DNA from 3 places in the Actinomadura gamaensis genome. Region 1 is predicted to be linked to each of the others. Evidence: riboswitches for the same ligand, from Rfam matches in the RefSeq annotation. Region 1 holds a riboswitch; each other region holds the start of a gene.

What was found. A riboswitch is a leader RNA that binds a small molecule or an ion and turns the genes downstream of it on or off. The one in region 1 is predicted to bind cyclic di-AMP.
Region 2: it holds a riboswitch for cyclic di-AMP, as region 1 does, so the genes downstream of both, ACFPCY_RS05835 (C40 family peptidase) here and ACFPCY_RS27880 (C40 family peptidase) in region 1, are expected to answer to the same signal.
Region 3: it holds a riboswitch for cyclic di-AMP, as region 1 does, so the genes downstream of both, ACFPCY_RS34110 (VldE C-terminal domain-containing protein) here and ACFPCY_RS27880 (C40 family peptidase) in region 1, are expected to answer to the same signal.

Annotation. Positions count from the first base shown of each region.
Region 1 is NZ_JBHSIT010000008.1:460,827-464,110, reverse strand. It holds gene typA (translational GTPase TypA) at 1-1,044, opposite strand, end outside; cyclic di-AMP (ydaO/yuaA leader) riboswitch at 1,316-1,485, shown strand; gene ACFPCY_RS27880 (C40 family peptidase) at 1,494-2,495, shown strand; gene ACFPCY_RS27875 ((deoxy)nucleoside triphosphate pyrophosphohydrolase) at 2,611-3,003, opposite strand; gene ACFPCY_RS27870 (Mut7-C RNAse domain-containing protein) at 3,176-3,284, opposite strand, start outside.
Region 2 is NZ_JBHSIT010000001.1:1,246,298-1,249,581, reverse strand. It holds gene ACFPCY_RS05840 (C40 family peptidase) at 1-681, shown strand, start outside; cyclic di-AMP (ydaO/yuaA leader) riboswitch at 1,113-1,329, shown strand; gene ACFPCY_RS05835 (C40 family peptidase) at 1,370-1,885, shown strand; cyclic di-AMP (ydaO/yuaA leader) riboswitch at 2,020-2,147, shown strand; gene ACFPCY_RS05830 (CHAP domain-containing protein) at 2,174-2,968, shown strand; gene ACFPCY_RS05825 (hypothetical protein) at 3,002-3,284, shown strand, end outside.
Region 3 is NZ_JBHSIT010000012.1:82,716-85,999, forward strand. It holds gene ACFPCY_RS34105 (S8 family peptidase) at 1-425, shown strand, start outside; cyclic di-AMP (ydaO/yuaA leader) riboswitch at 736-892, shown strand; gene ACFPCY_RS34110 (VldE C-terminal domain-containing protein) at 1,100-1,951, shown strand; gene ACFPCY_RS34115 (LysE family translocator) at 2,337-2,969, shown strand.

The sequences.
Region 1 (3,284 bases):
CTCGCGGTCGAGGCGGTCCTTGACCAGGCGGGCGGTGACCTTGGTGCCCTTCTCGCGGCCCGCGAGCGGCGAGGTGTTGGTGCCGATGGTCATCGAGATCGCGGGCTCGTCCACGGTGATCAGCGGCAGCGGGCGCGGGTCCTCGGCGTCGGCGATGGTGTCGCCGATCATGATGTCCGGGATGCCGGCGATCGCGATGATGTCGCCCGGGCCGGCCTCGTCGGCGGGCTTGCGGGTGAGCGCCTCGGTCATCATCAGCTCAGTGATCTTGACCTTCTCGACGCTGCCGTCGTGCCGGCACCAGGCGACCTGCTGGCCCTTCTTGATCACGCCGTTGTGCACGCGGCACAGCGCGATCCGGCCGAGGTAGCTGGAGGCGTCCAGGTTGGTGACGTGCGCCTGGAGCGGGGCGTCCGGGTCGTAGGACGGCGCCGGGATGGTCTCCTTGATGACCGTGAACAGCGGCTCCAGGTCCTCGCTGTCGGGCAGCTCGCCGTCGCCGGGCTTGTTCAGCGACGCGCGGCCCGCCCGGCCGGACGCGTAGACGATCGGGAACTCGATCTGGTCCTCTTCGGCGTCGAGGTCCATGAACAGCTCGTAGGTCTCGTCCACGACCTCGTCGATGCGGGCGTCCGGACGGTCGGTCTTGTTCACGACCAGGATCACCGGGAGCCGCGCCTCCAGGGCCTTGCGCAGCACGAACCGGGTCTGCGGCAGGGGGCCCTCGCTGGCGTCCACCAGCAGGACGACGCCGTCGACCATGGACAGCCCGCGCTCGACCTCGCCGCCGAAGTCGGCGTGGCCGGGGGTGTCGATGATGTTGATCGTCATCCCGGCGTGCCGCACCGCGGTGTTCTTCGCCAGGATCGTGATGCCCTTCTCACGCTCCAGGTCGTTGGAGTCCATGACGCGGTCGTCCACGTCCTGGTTCTCGCGGAACGCGCCGGACTGCCAGAGCATGGCGTCGACCAGCGTGGTCTTGCCGTGGTCGACGTGGGCGACGATGGCGACGTTCCGGAGGTCGTCGCGCGTGGAGAAGGGCATGCGGTTTCGCCTTGGGTGAGAGTTCGGGATCGGCCGCAGACGTGCGACCAGCCCAGTCTACTCGGCCGTTCGGCGATCCCGTCCGTCCGGCGGAAGGCCATCGGGTGAAGGCCCCGGTCCAGCCGGGCGCACGGACCTCCGTCCATCCCGCCGCCCCAATAGCACCACCTGCTCACACATGGACACCATGCGTAGCTGTTTGGCCATTTTTGAACTTCCTTTGTAGTCTGCCCCGCAGATCCGGCCGTGCCGAAGCCCCGCCCCCGGGGCTGCGACCGGACCGCCGAATCCCGTCAGGGAACCGGGGACCCACACCCCCGGGGTGAATCGGCGCACGTCACGGGACGTCCTCATCCGGGACGGCGCCGCGCCGTGCGGCGTAGGGCGACTCCTGGCCCGAACCCGTCAGCTAACCCGGTAGGCGGCACACGAAGAGGAGAACACCGGCCTTGGCCAAGGACCCCCAGCGCCGCCGCGTGACACTCGCGGCCGCGACCGTCCTCGCGCTCGGTCTCGGCGTCGCCGCACCCGGCCTCGCCCAGGCCTCTCCGACGGCCCCGAACCCCTCGCCCTCCAGCTCGGGCAAGCCCACCGAGGCCGACCTGAAGAAGCAGCTCCAGCAGCTCCAGGACGAGGCCGAGAACCTGACCGAGCAGTACAACAAGTCCCGGGTGGAACTGGGCAAGGCGCAGAAGGCCGAGCAGGACGCCACCCGCCGGGCGGACGCGCTGGAGGCGCAGGCCGCGCCCGCGCGGGCCGCGCTCGGCCGGGTCGCCGCCAACCAGTACATGAGCGGCGGCGGACCCGACATGATCTTCGCCTCCGGCGACGACGGCGGCCTGTCCGACACCGCCTACCTGGCGCAGAACCGCGCCGGCGCCGTCCAGCGCCTCCAGGCCCTGATCGACCAGGCCAACAAGGCCAAGTCCGACGCGCAGGCGCAGACCGCCAAGGTCAAGCAGGCCGCGGACCAGGCCGACGCGGCCCGCAAGACCACCAAGGGCAAGATCGACCAGGTCCAGAAGCTGCTGGACAAGCTCAACATCACCCGCACCAAGGACCCGACGTCCGGCTACACCGTGACCGTCCGGGGCAGCGGCCTGCCGCAGAAGATGCTGCGCAAGGCCCTCACCAAGCTCGGCTCCCCCTACGTCTGGGCCGCCGCCGGACCGGACAGCTTCGACTGCTCCGGCCTGGTGATCTGGGCCTACGCGCAGGTGGGCAAGCCGGGCCTGCCGCACTACACCGGCGACCTGTACGACCTCGGCACCAAGGTCGGCCGCGACGAGCTGCGCCAGGGCGACCTGGTCTACTTCGGCGGCAACCTGCACCACATGGGCATCTACGCGGGCAACGGCCTGTTCCTCCAGGCCCCGCAGACCGGCGACGTGGTCAAGGTCTCCAAGCTCTCCGACCGCTCGGACTACGCGGGCGCGAACCGCATCGAGTGACCACCCGCCCTTCCCGGCCACGACCGGCGCCCGCATCCCGCGGCCGCCGGTCGCCGCATTTCAGGACCGGAACGCCGAGGACGCCGGGTCCCCTGAGCCCGCGCTGGGGACGCGGTCAGGGCGTCAGGTAGGGGGCGATCGCCTCGACGACCGGGAGGTCGCCGGGGAGCCACTCGACGTCGTACAGGTCGGTGCGCGAGAGCCAGCGGAGCGCGAGGTGCTCCAGCGCGGCGGGCTCGCCCTCCACGAGGGTCGCCGTCCACACCCGTAGGACGGCGCCGCCGAGCACCAGCGGCCAGTCGCCGCCGATACGCTCGCCCAGCTCGACCCGGACGCCCAGCTCCTCCTCGCACTCGCGGACGAGCGCCTGCTCGTCGCTCTCCCCCGGGTCCACCTTGCCGCCGGGGAACTCCCAGCCCCCGGCCAGTTCCGGCGGCTCCGCCCGCTGCGCCGCGAGCAGCCGCCCGTCCGAGATGATCGCCGCTCCCACCACCACGCTCACGCTCATGGACCGTCATCATGCCGCGTCCGCGCCCGCCCGGTGCCTCCGGGGCGGACGCCATCGCGCCCGCGTCCGGCCCCACAGCGGCTGCCCCGGAAGAACGCCGTGTTCGCAGGCCTCATCGGGCGGGACGATCCCGACGACACGTCCTCGGCGAAGACGCGCAGCCGTGCGGAGATCAGCGGGACGGCGTGGTGGCGGCGCGGGCGCGCGCCACGGTCTGCCGGGCGGCCTCGACGATCGACTCCAGATGGTCGCCGTGCGCGCCGCGCCAGTAGACGCGCCCG
Region 2 (3,284 bases), on a different contig from region 1:
TCGGTCACCGGCTTCGTCTCCGCGGGCAACCCGCAGGTCGTGCTGGACCAGGCCGCGGTCATCGCGCAGCTCTCCCGCAACCGCACCGGCGCCCTCGCCCAGTTCCTCGCCGCCGCCCAGCGCGTGGCGCGGGAGAAGGCGCAGGCCCAGCAGACGCTGGACGACGTGACCGGCAAGCTCAACCAGCTCAAGAGCCAGAAGGCCGGCCTGGACAAGCAGGTCAAGGAGCAGAAGAAGCTCCTGGACAAGCTCGGCGGCCAGGACCCGACCGACAAGGGCGGCAGCGGCGGCGGTGGCGGCGGCGGTACCTACAACGGTCCCGCGAGCGGCAACGCCCGCACGGCGATCAATTTTGCCTACGCCCAGTTGGGCAAGCCCTACCAGTACGGTGCGGACGGCCCGAGCACCTACGACTGCTCCGGCCTGACGGAGAAGTCGTGGGCGGCGGCCAACGTCGACATCGGCCGCGACACCTACGCCCAGTGGGGCAACCTGCGGCACGTCAGCCGCAGCGACCTCCAGCCCGGCGACCTGGTGTTCTTCAGCAACCTCGGGCACGTCGGCCTCTACATCGGCAACGGCAAGATGATCCACGCGCCGCACACCGGCACCGTGGTCCAGATCGCCGACATCACCTCGGGCTACTACCAGTCCAACTTCTACGGGGCCGCACGCCCCTGACAGCAGGCGAATCCGGCGGTCCGCCGCCGCCAGAACCGTTGAGCCAGGTCGCTGACCTGGCTCAACGGCGTTTTGGGGGATGATTTGCCTTCTGATTGATGTTTGCTACCTTGTGGGCACTCGCGGCGTCCCCCAGACGCCGTTCTCCTCGCGACGCGCCCCACGCGCCGCGGAACCGGCGGGACGCCGTCCAGGCGCCCCCGTTCCCCTCGCGACGCGCCCCACGCGCCGCGTCCCCCGGCAGGCTCCGGCCCGTCCGTGCGCACGCGAACGGCGTGCATGGCGCCCAGCGCGCGCCGCGGCGGAATGAACCCGGCCCTGCCGACGTTGAGCCCCTTTCACACGGGCTTTGCCTTTCCCACAACATCACGCCGCTCGTCCGCACGCGGGACATCAGGGTCCCGTCGTCCGGCCTCATCTCGCCCCGGGACGAGACGGCAGCGCCGAGTCCGCGCACAGCGCGGAGCCGGGGACCCACCAGCGCCCGAGGCGTCCGGAGCACGTCAGGACGGCCCAGAGCGGCGCAGGGGTGAATCGGCGGTCTCGCCCCCATCTCAGGGCCTCAGCGGCCCGGTCCGGGACCTCCGTAGGGCAGCTTCCACGCCCGAACCCGACAGCTAACCCGGTAGGCGTCTGGAAGAAGGAGAAACCCCTGTCCAGCAACGCTGTCAGCAGCAACGCCCGCCCCGTGCGGATCCTGGGCGGCCTCGCGGTCGCCACCGCCGTGGCGACGCCGGTCGTGATGGCCGGCCCGGCCCCCGCGCAGGCGGCGACCGCCAAGCCCGTGAGCGTGGTGGTCAAGCAGGCCAAGCACAAGACCTGGGCCCAGCGCGAGGTCCTCGCCCAGAAGGCGCTGAAGTACGCGGCGTCCAAGAAGGGCAAGCCCTACCGTTACGGCGCCGCGGGCCCGAACGCCTTCGACTGCTCCGGACTCGTCCAGTGGTCGTACCGCAAGGCCGGGGTGCAACTGCCCCGCGTCACCACCGCCCAGTACCGGGCCGTGAAGAACAAGATCGCCTGGAAGAACCTGGCCCCCGGAGACCTGGTGTTCTTCAACGGCAAGGGCCATGTGGGGATCGTCTACAAGAAGAAGGGGCGGACCCTCTACATGATCCACGCCCCGCACACCGGCGACCACGTCCGCGTGGTGAAGCTCGACAGCTACCGCAAGAAGACCTTCGCGGGCGCCGTCCGCCCCTACTAGGGCGGAAGTCCGCAGGGCCCGGCGGCCCCGAATCCGCCGCCGGGCCCCCCTCCGCTCGCCGTTCAGCGCGAGCCGTCCCCTCCAGCGGGACAGTCCATCTTCAGCAACGGACGCGCCTCATCGAGGGCGTCCGCCGCCGAGTCCGCCGTGACGTGGAACACGTCCGGGCGGAGCCGGGGACCCACCTTCACTGGGGTGAATCGGCCGATCAAGGCCGTAGGGCAGCTTCCACGCCCGAACCCGACAGCTAACCCGGTAGGCGGCAGGGAAGCCGAGGAGAACCCAGTCGTGTCAGGTAAGCACCGCAAGAACCCCCTGTTCCTCTCTCTGCGCACCACCGGCGGCCTCGTCGCCGGGGCGGCCCTGGTCGGCACCGTCGCCGCGACCGCCGCGCACGCCTCCGTCGCCGACCCGAGCGCGGCCCGCCCGCAGGCCGCCTCCATGCGCCTGGCGGACGCCGCCATGGCCCAGAACACCGTGCCGCTGGCGAAGAAGAACGCCCCGCGCGAGGCCGCGGCCGTCCGCCCGCAGGCGAACGGCTCCGCCGCGAAGGGCGCGCAGAAGCCCGCGACGGCCCCGGCCGCGCGCAGGCTGCCCACCGCCGCCCAGGCGATCAAGACCGCGACCTCGCAGGTCGGGATCAGCGAGGACGGCGCCGGCAAGACCAAGTTCCAGCAGTGGTACATGGGCACCGACCGGGCGAAGCAGACGCTCGCCCGCGACGGCGGCTCGCTCGGCGAGTACGCCGCCGCCGAGTGGTGCGACATGTTCGTCTCCTGGGTCGGCCAGCAGATCGGATTCTCCGACCAGTTCGGCGCGGACGCCTGGACCGTCGCCCACGCCAAGTGGTTCCAGCAGCAGGACCGCTGGGGCACCACGCCCAAGCCCGGCGCGGTCGTCTTCTTCTCCTGGGGCGGCGGCAAGAGCGTCGAGGACATCCAGCACGTCGGCATGGTCATCAAGGACAACGGCAACGGCACCATCAAGACCGTCGAGGGCAACACCGGCGGCGGCGCGGTCGAGATCAAGACCCGCCCCACCGCGACCGTCGTCGGCTACGGGTACCCCGACTACGCCAAGTGACCGGCACTCCCGGCCGCGCCCTAGGATCGCCGCATGAGCGACGAGCGGGCCGAGGAGACCGACCCCGCCCCCGCGTCTGACGCGGGACCAACCCGAGAGCCCGCCACCGTCGAGTCACCCTCGCGGCGGCGGGCTCTCGCGCTGCTCGCGGGCGGCGGCGCGGCGGCCTGCCTCGCCGCCGGGGCCGGGATCTACGCGCTGACCCGCGGCTCGGACGGCTCGTCCCCGACGGGCGGCTCGTCCGCGCCGGACGGGCCGGACGGGCCGTCGCCCTCGCCGGTCGGGACGCCCGATCCGCAGGCGGTCGCCGCCGTCC
Region 3 (3,284 bases), on a different contig from region 1:
CGGCGCTCGACACCGCCGTCGCGAACCTGGCCAAGTCGCGGGTCTTCGTGACCGTCGCGGCCGGCAACGACAACAAGGACGCCTGCCGGTTCTCGCCGTCGGGCGCGCCCTGGGTCGAGGCCGTCGGCGCGACCACCTCGCACGACAACCGCGCGGACTTCTCGAACTACGGCAAGTGCGTGGACATCCTGGCCCCCGGCTACGGCATCACGTCCACCTGGCCGGGCGGCGGCACCGAGGTCGAGAGCGGCACGTCCATGGCCTCGCCGTACGTGGCGGGCGTCGCGGCGCTCTACCTGCAGTCCCACCCGAAGGCGGACTTCCCGGCCGTCCAGAAGTGGCTGAAGGACAACTCCACCAAGAACGTCCTGAAGAACCTGAAGTCGGGCACGCCCAACCGCCTGCTCTACAAGGCCGGCCTGTAGACACCGGTCGGTCACGCAAAGTGAAGACGGCCCGGTCCCGCACTCGGGGGCCGGGCCGTTCTGCACGCGTCCGGCATTCCGGCCGCACACGCGCGGAGGTCCGGCCGCAAGCCCGCACACGCGCGGCACGGACCGCCCACGGCCCTGCCCCGCAAGCGGACGCGCGGTCGTGGTGCGTTCGTCACGAGGGGTCGTCCCAGCAGTCTCAGGGGTTTAATCTTTGGCGAGGCAACACCCAGTTCTTTGCAGTTTGTTGGTGTCCGGCCGGTGACTGCCCGTAGTCGACGAGGCAGGCGGGCCGGGCGTGCCGAGTCCCGGACGGCCCCGTCCGGGAGCCGGGGACCCATCCGCCGGACGCCCTCCCGTCCGGCCGGGGTGAATTCGCGAACGCCGTGCGCCGCCGCGATAGGGCGGACTCCCGCGCCCGAACCCGTCAGCTAACCCGGTAGGCCGACCAGAGGAGAGGAGAGGACGTGGAGCGCCCGACCTCCACCCGCCGCAGGCGCCGCTTCACCCTGGCCATCCCCCGGCCCCGCGCCGCCGCACCGGCGGTCCCCCCGCAACACTCCCCAGCCGCCCCGGAGCACCCGGTCTCCCCGGCACGGTCCCGAACGTCCCGTAGGCGTGGACGGCGCGTCGCGCTGGCCGCTGCGGCGGCCGTGATCGTGGCGCCGATGCTGTCCGGCACCGTCCCGGCCGACGCCGCTCCCGGCGACAGCGACCGCATGGACAAGCTGAACAAGCAGATCGCCCAGCTCGACAAGGAGTACGGCGGCGACCTGGCCCAGCTCAAGGACGCCCAGTGGTCGGCCAAGCAGGCCATCCGGAAGGCCGACGAGCTGCGCGGGCAGCTCGACGCCTCGCGGACTTTCGTCGCCCGTCTCGCCGCGAACCAGTACATGACCGGCGGCCAGGACCCGGGCATCACCGTCGTCGCGGCGGGCGACCCCGCCGAGCTGCTGAACACGATGAGCCTGGCGAGCCACGTCGCGCAGAACCAGTCCGCGCGCGTCCAGCAGATCGCCAAGCTCGTCGCCGACCAGGAGAAGGCGCGCCAGCAGGCGCAGGCGAAGATCGCCTCCCTGCAGAAGAGCCTCGCGGACCTGAAGTCCCGCAAGGCCCAGATCCAGAAGCTGGTCAAGAAGTACAAGCCGGAGTCGCCGAGCGTCGGCATGGGCAACGTGACCCCGCGCATGCTCAAGGTGAAGCAGGTCATCGACACCGAGTTCGGGCCGTTCCCGACGATCGGCTGCTACCGCGGCGGCGCGGACGCCCAGGACCACGCCACCGGCACCGCCTGCGACTTCATGGAGTCGTCCGGCGGTGTCATGCCGACCGCCGACCGCGTCGCCAACGGCTACTCGGTCGCCAAGTACGCCATCGCGCACGCCTCCGAGCTGGGCATCAAGTACATCATCTGGCGCCAGCAGATCTACGACATGCGCAATCCCGGCTGGCGCGGCATGAGCGACCGCGGCGGCATCACGGCCAACCACTTCGACCACGTCCACATCTCGGTCTTCTAGGCGGTCGTCGGGCGGCGGGCGTGGCCGCCGCCCGACGTGGTTCAGCGCGAGCACTTGAGGATCACGCCGTTGGTGGACGGGTAGCCGCCCCAGCAGGCGAGCCCGGTCGTTCACAGCGAGGAACTGCCGGGGATCGTGAAGAGGTCACGTGCGCCCACGTACTTGCCCTTGAGCTTCGGCCACGGCGTCTCAACCCCCTTGCCGCTCGTCACGCGCTACGCGGCCCCTCCGTAGTACGAGCCGAGGGTCGTCCAGAGATTCCGGACCCCGTTGACCTGCGTCCGAAGCATTCCGGTGCGATCAGTCGATACCAGGTGGTTCTGCGCTGATCACCGCTTGACCCGGGAGGCGCGGGTTTCGGTCGGCGTCGATAGGCTGGACGTCCGTGGCAATTTCTACTGCTCTGTGGTCATTCGCTCTGGTCGCCGGATTGATGACGCTCACGCCCGGCCTCGACACTGCGCTCATCCTCCGCACCGCCGCACTCGGGCAGCGCCGCCGCGCCTGGGGCGTCGTCCTCGGCATCCAGACGGGGACGCTGGTGTGGGGCGCGTTCGCCTCGCTCGGCGTCACGGCCCTTCTCACCGCCTCGCACGTCGCCTACACGACGCTCCGCTGGGTCGGCGCGGCCTACCTGGTGTGGATGGGCGTCCGCATCCTGTGGACGAGCCTGCGGCGCCTCCCCGCCGAGGCCCTCGCCGAAGTCGGACCCGAGCCCGACCGGCTCCGGGACGGCTGGCGGCGCGGCGCGTTCACGAACCTGCTCAACCCCAAGGTCGGCGCGCTCTACATGGCTCTGCTGCCGCAGTTCATCCCGGCGGACGTCCCGCACCTCCCGTTCGGCATGGCCCTGGCGAGCATCCACGTCGCGTTCGGCCTCGCCTGGTCCGCGGTGCTCGTCACCTTCGCGCACGCCCTGCGCTCCTGGCTCGCCAAGCCGTCCGCCCGCAAGATCATGGACCGCGTCACCGGCGGCGTCATCGCCGCCTTCGGCATCCGACTGGCCTTCGGCGAATAAAGCCGCCCGCCGGCGAAAGAGGCTCCTGCCATGAGGAAGAAGCTCCAGGTCGATCGGCCTGGGGCTTCTTCCTGACGGGCGTCGTCACAGTTCCAATGCGACGACCGCTTCCTCGCGAGCAGCGAGTCACGGTCTCAGCGCGACGAGCGCTTTTTGTGCGCAACGGGTCAGCGTTTTAGCGCGACGACCGCGTCTTGGCGCGCATCGGGTCAGGGATCAGCGCGACGAGCGCTCCTTGGTGCGCAGCGGGGCACGGTCTCAGGGCGACGGCCGGAACCGGCGGGAGCGCGTGACCGACCGGGCGGGGACGACGCC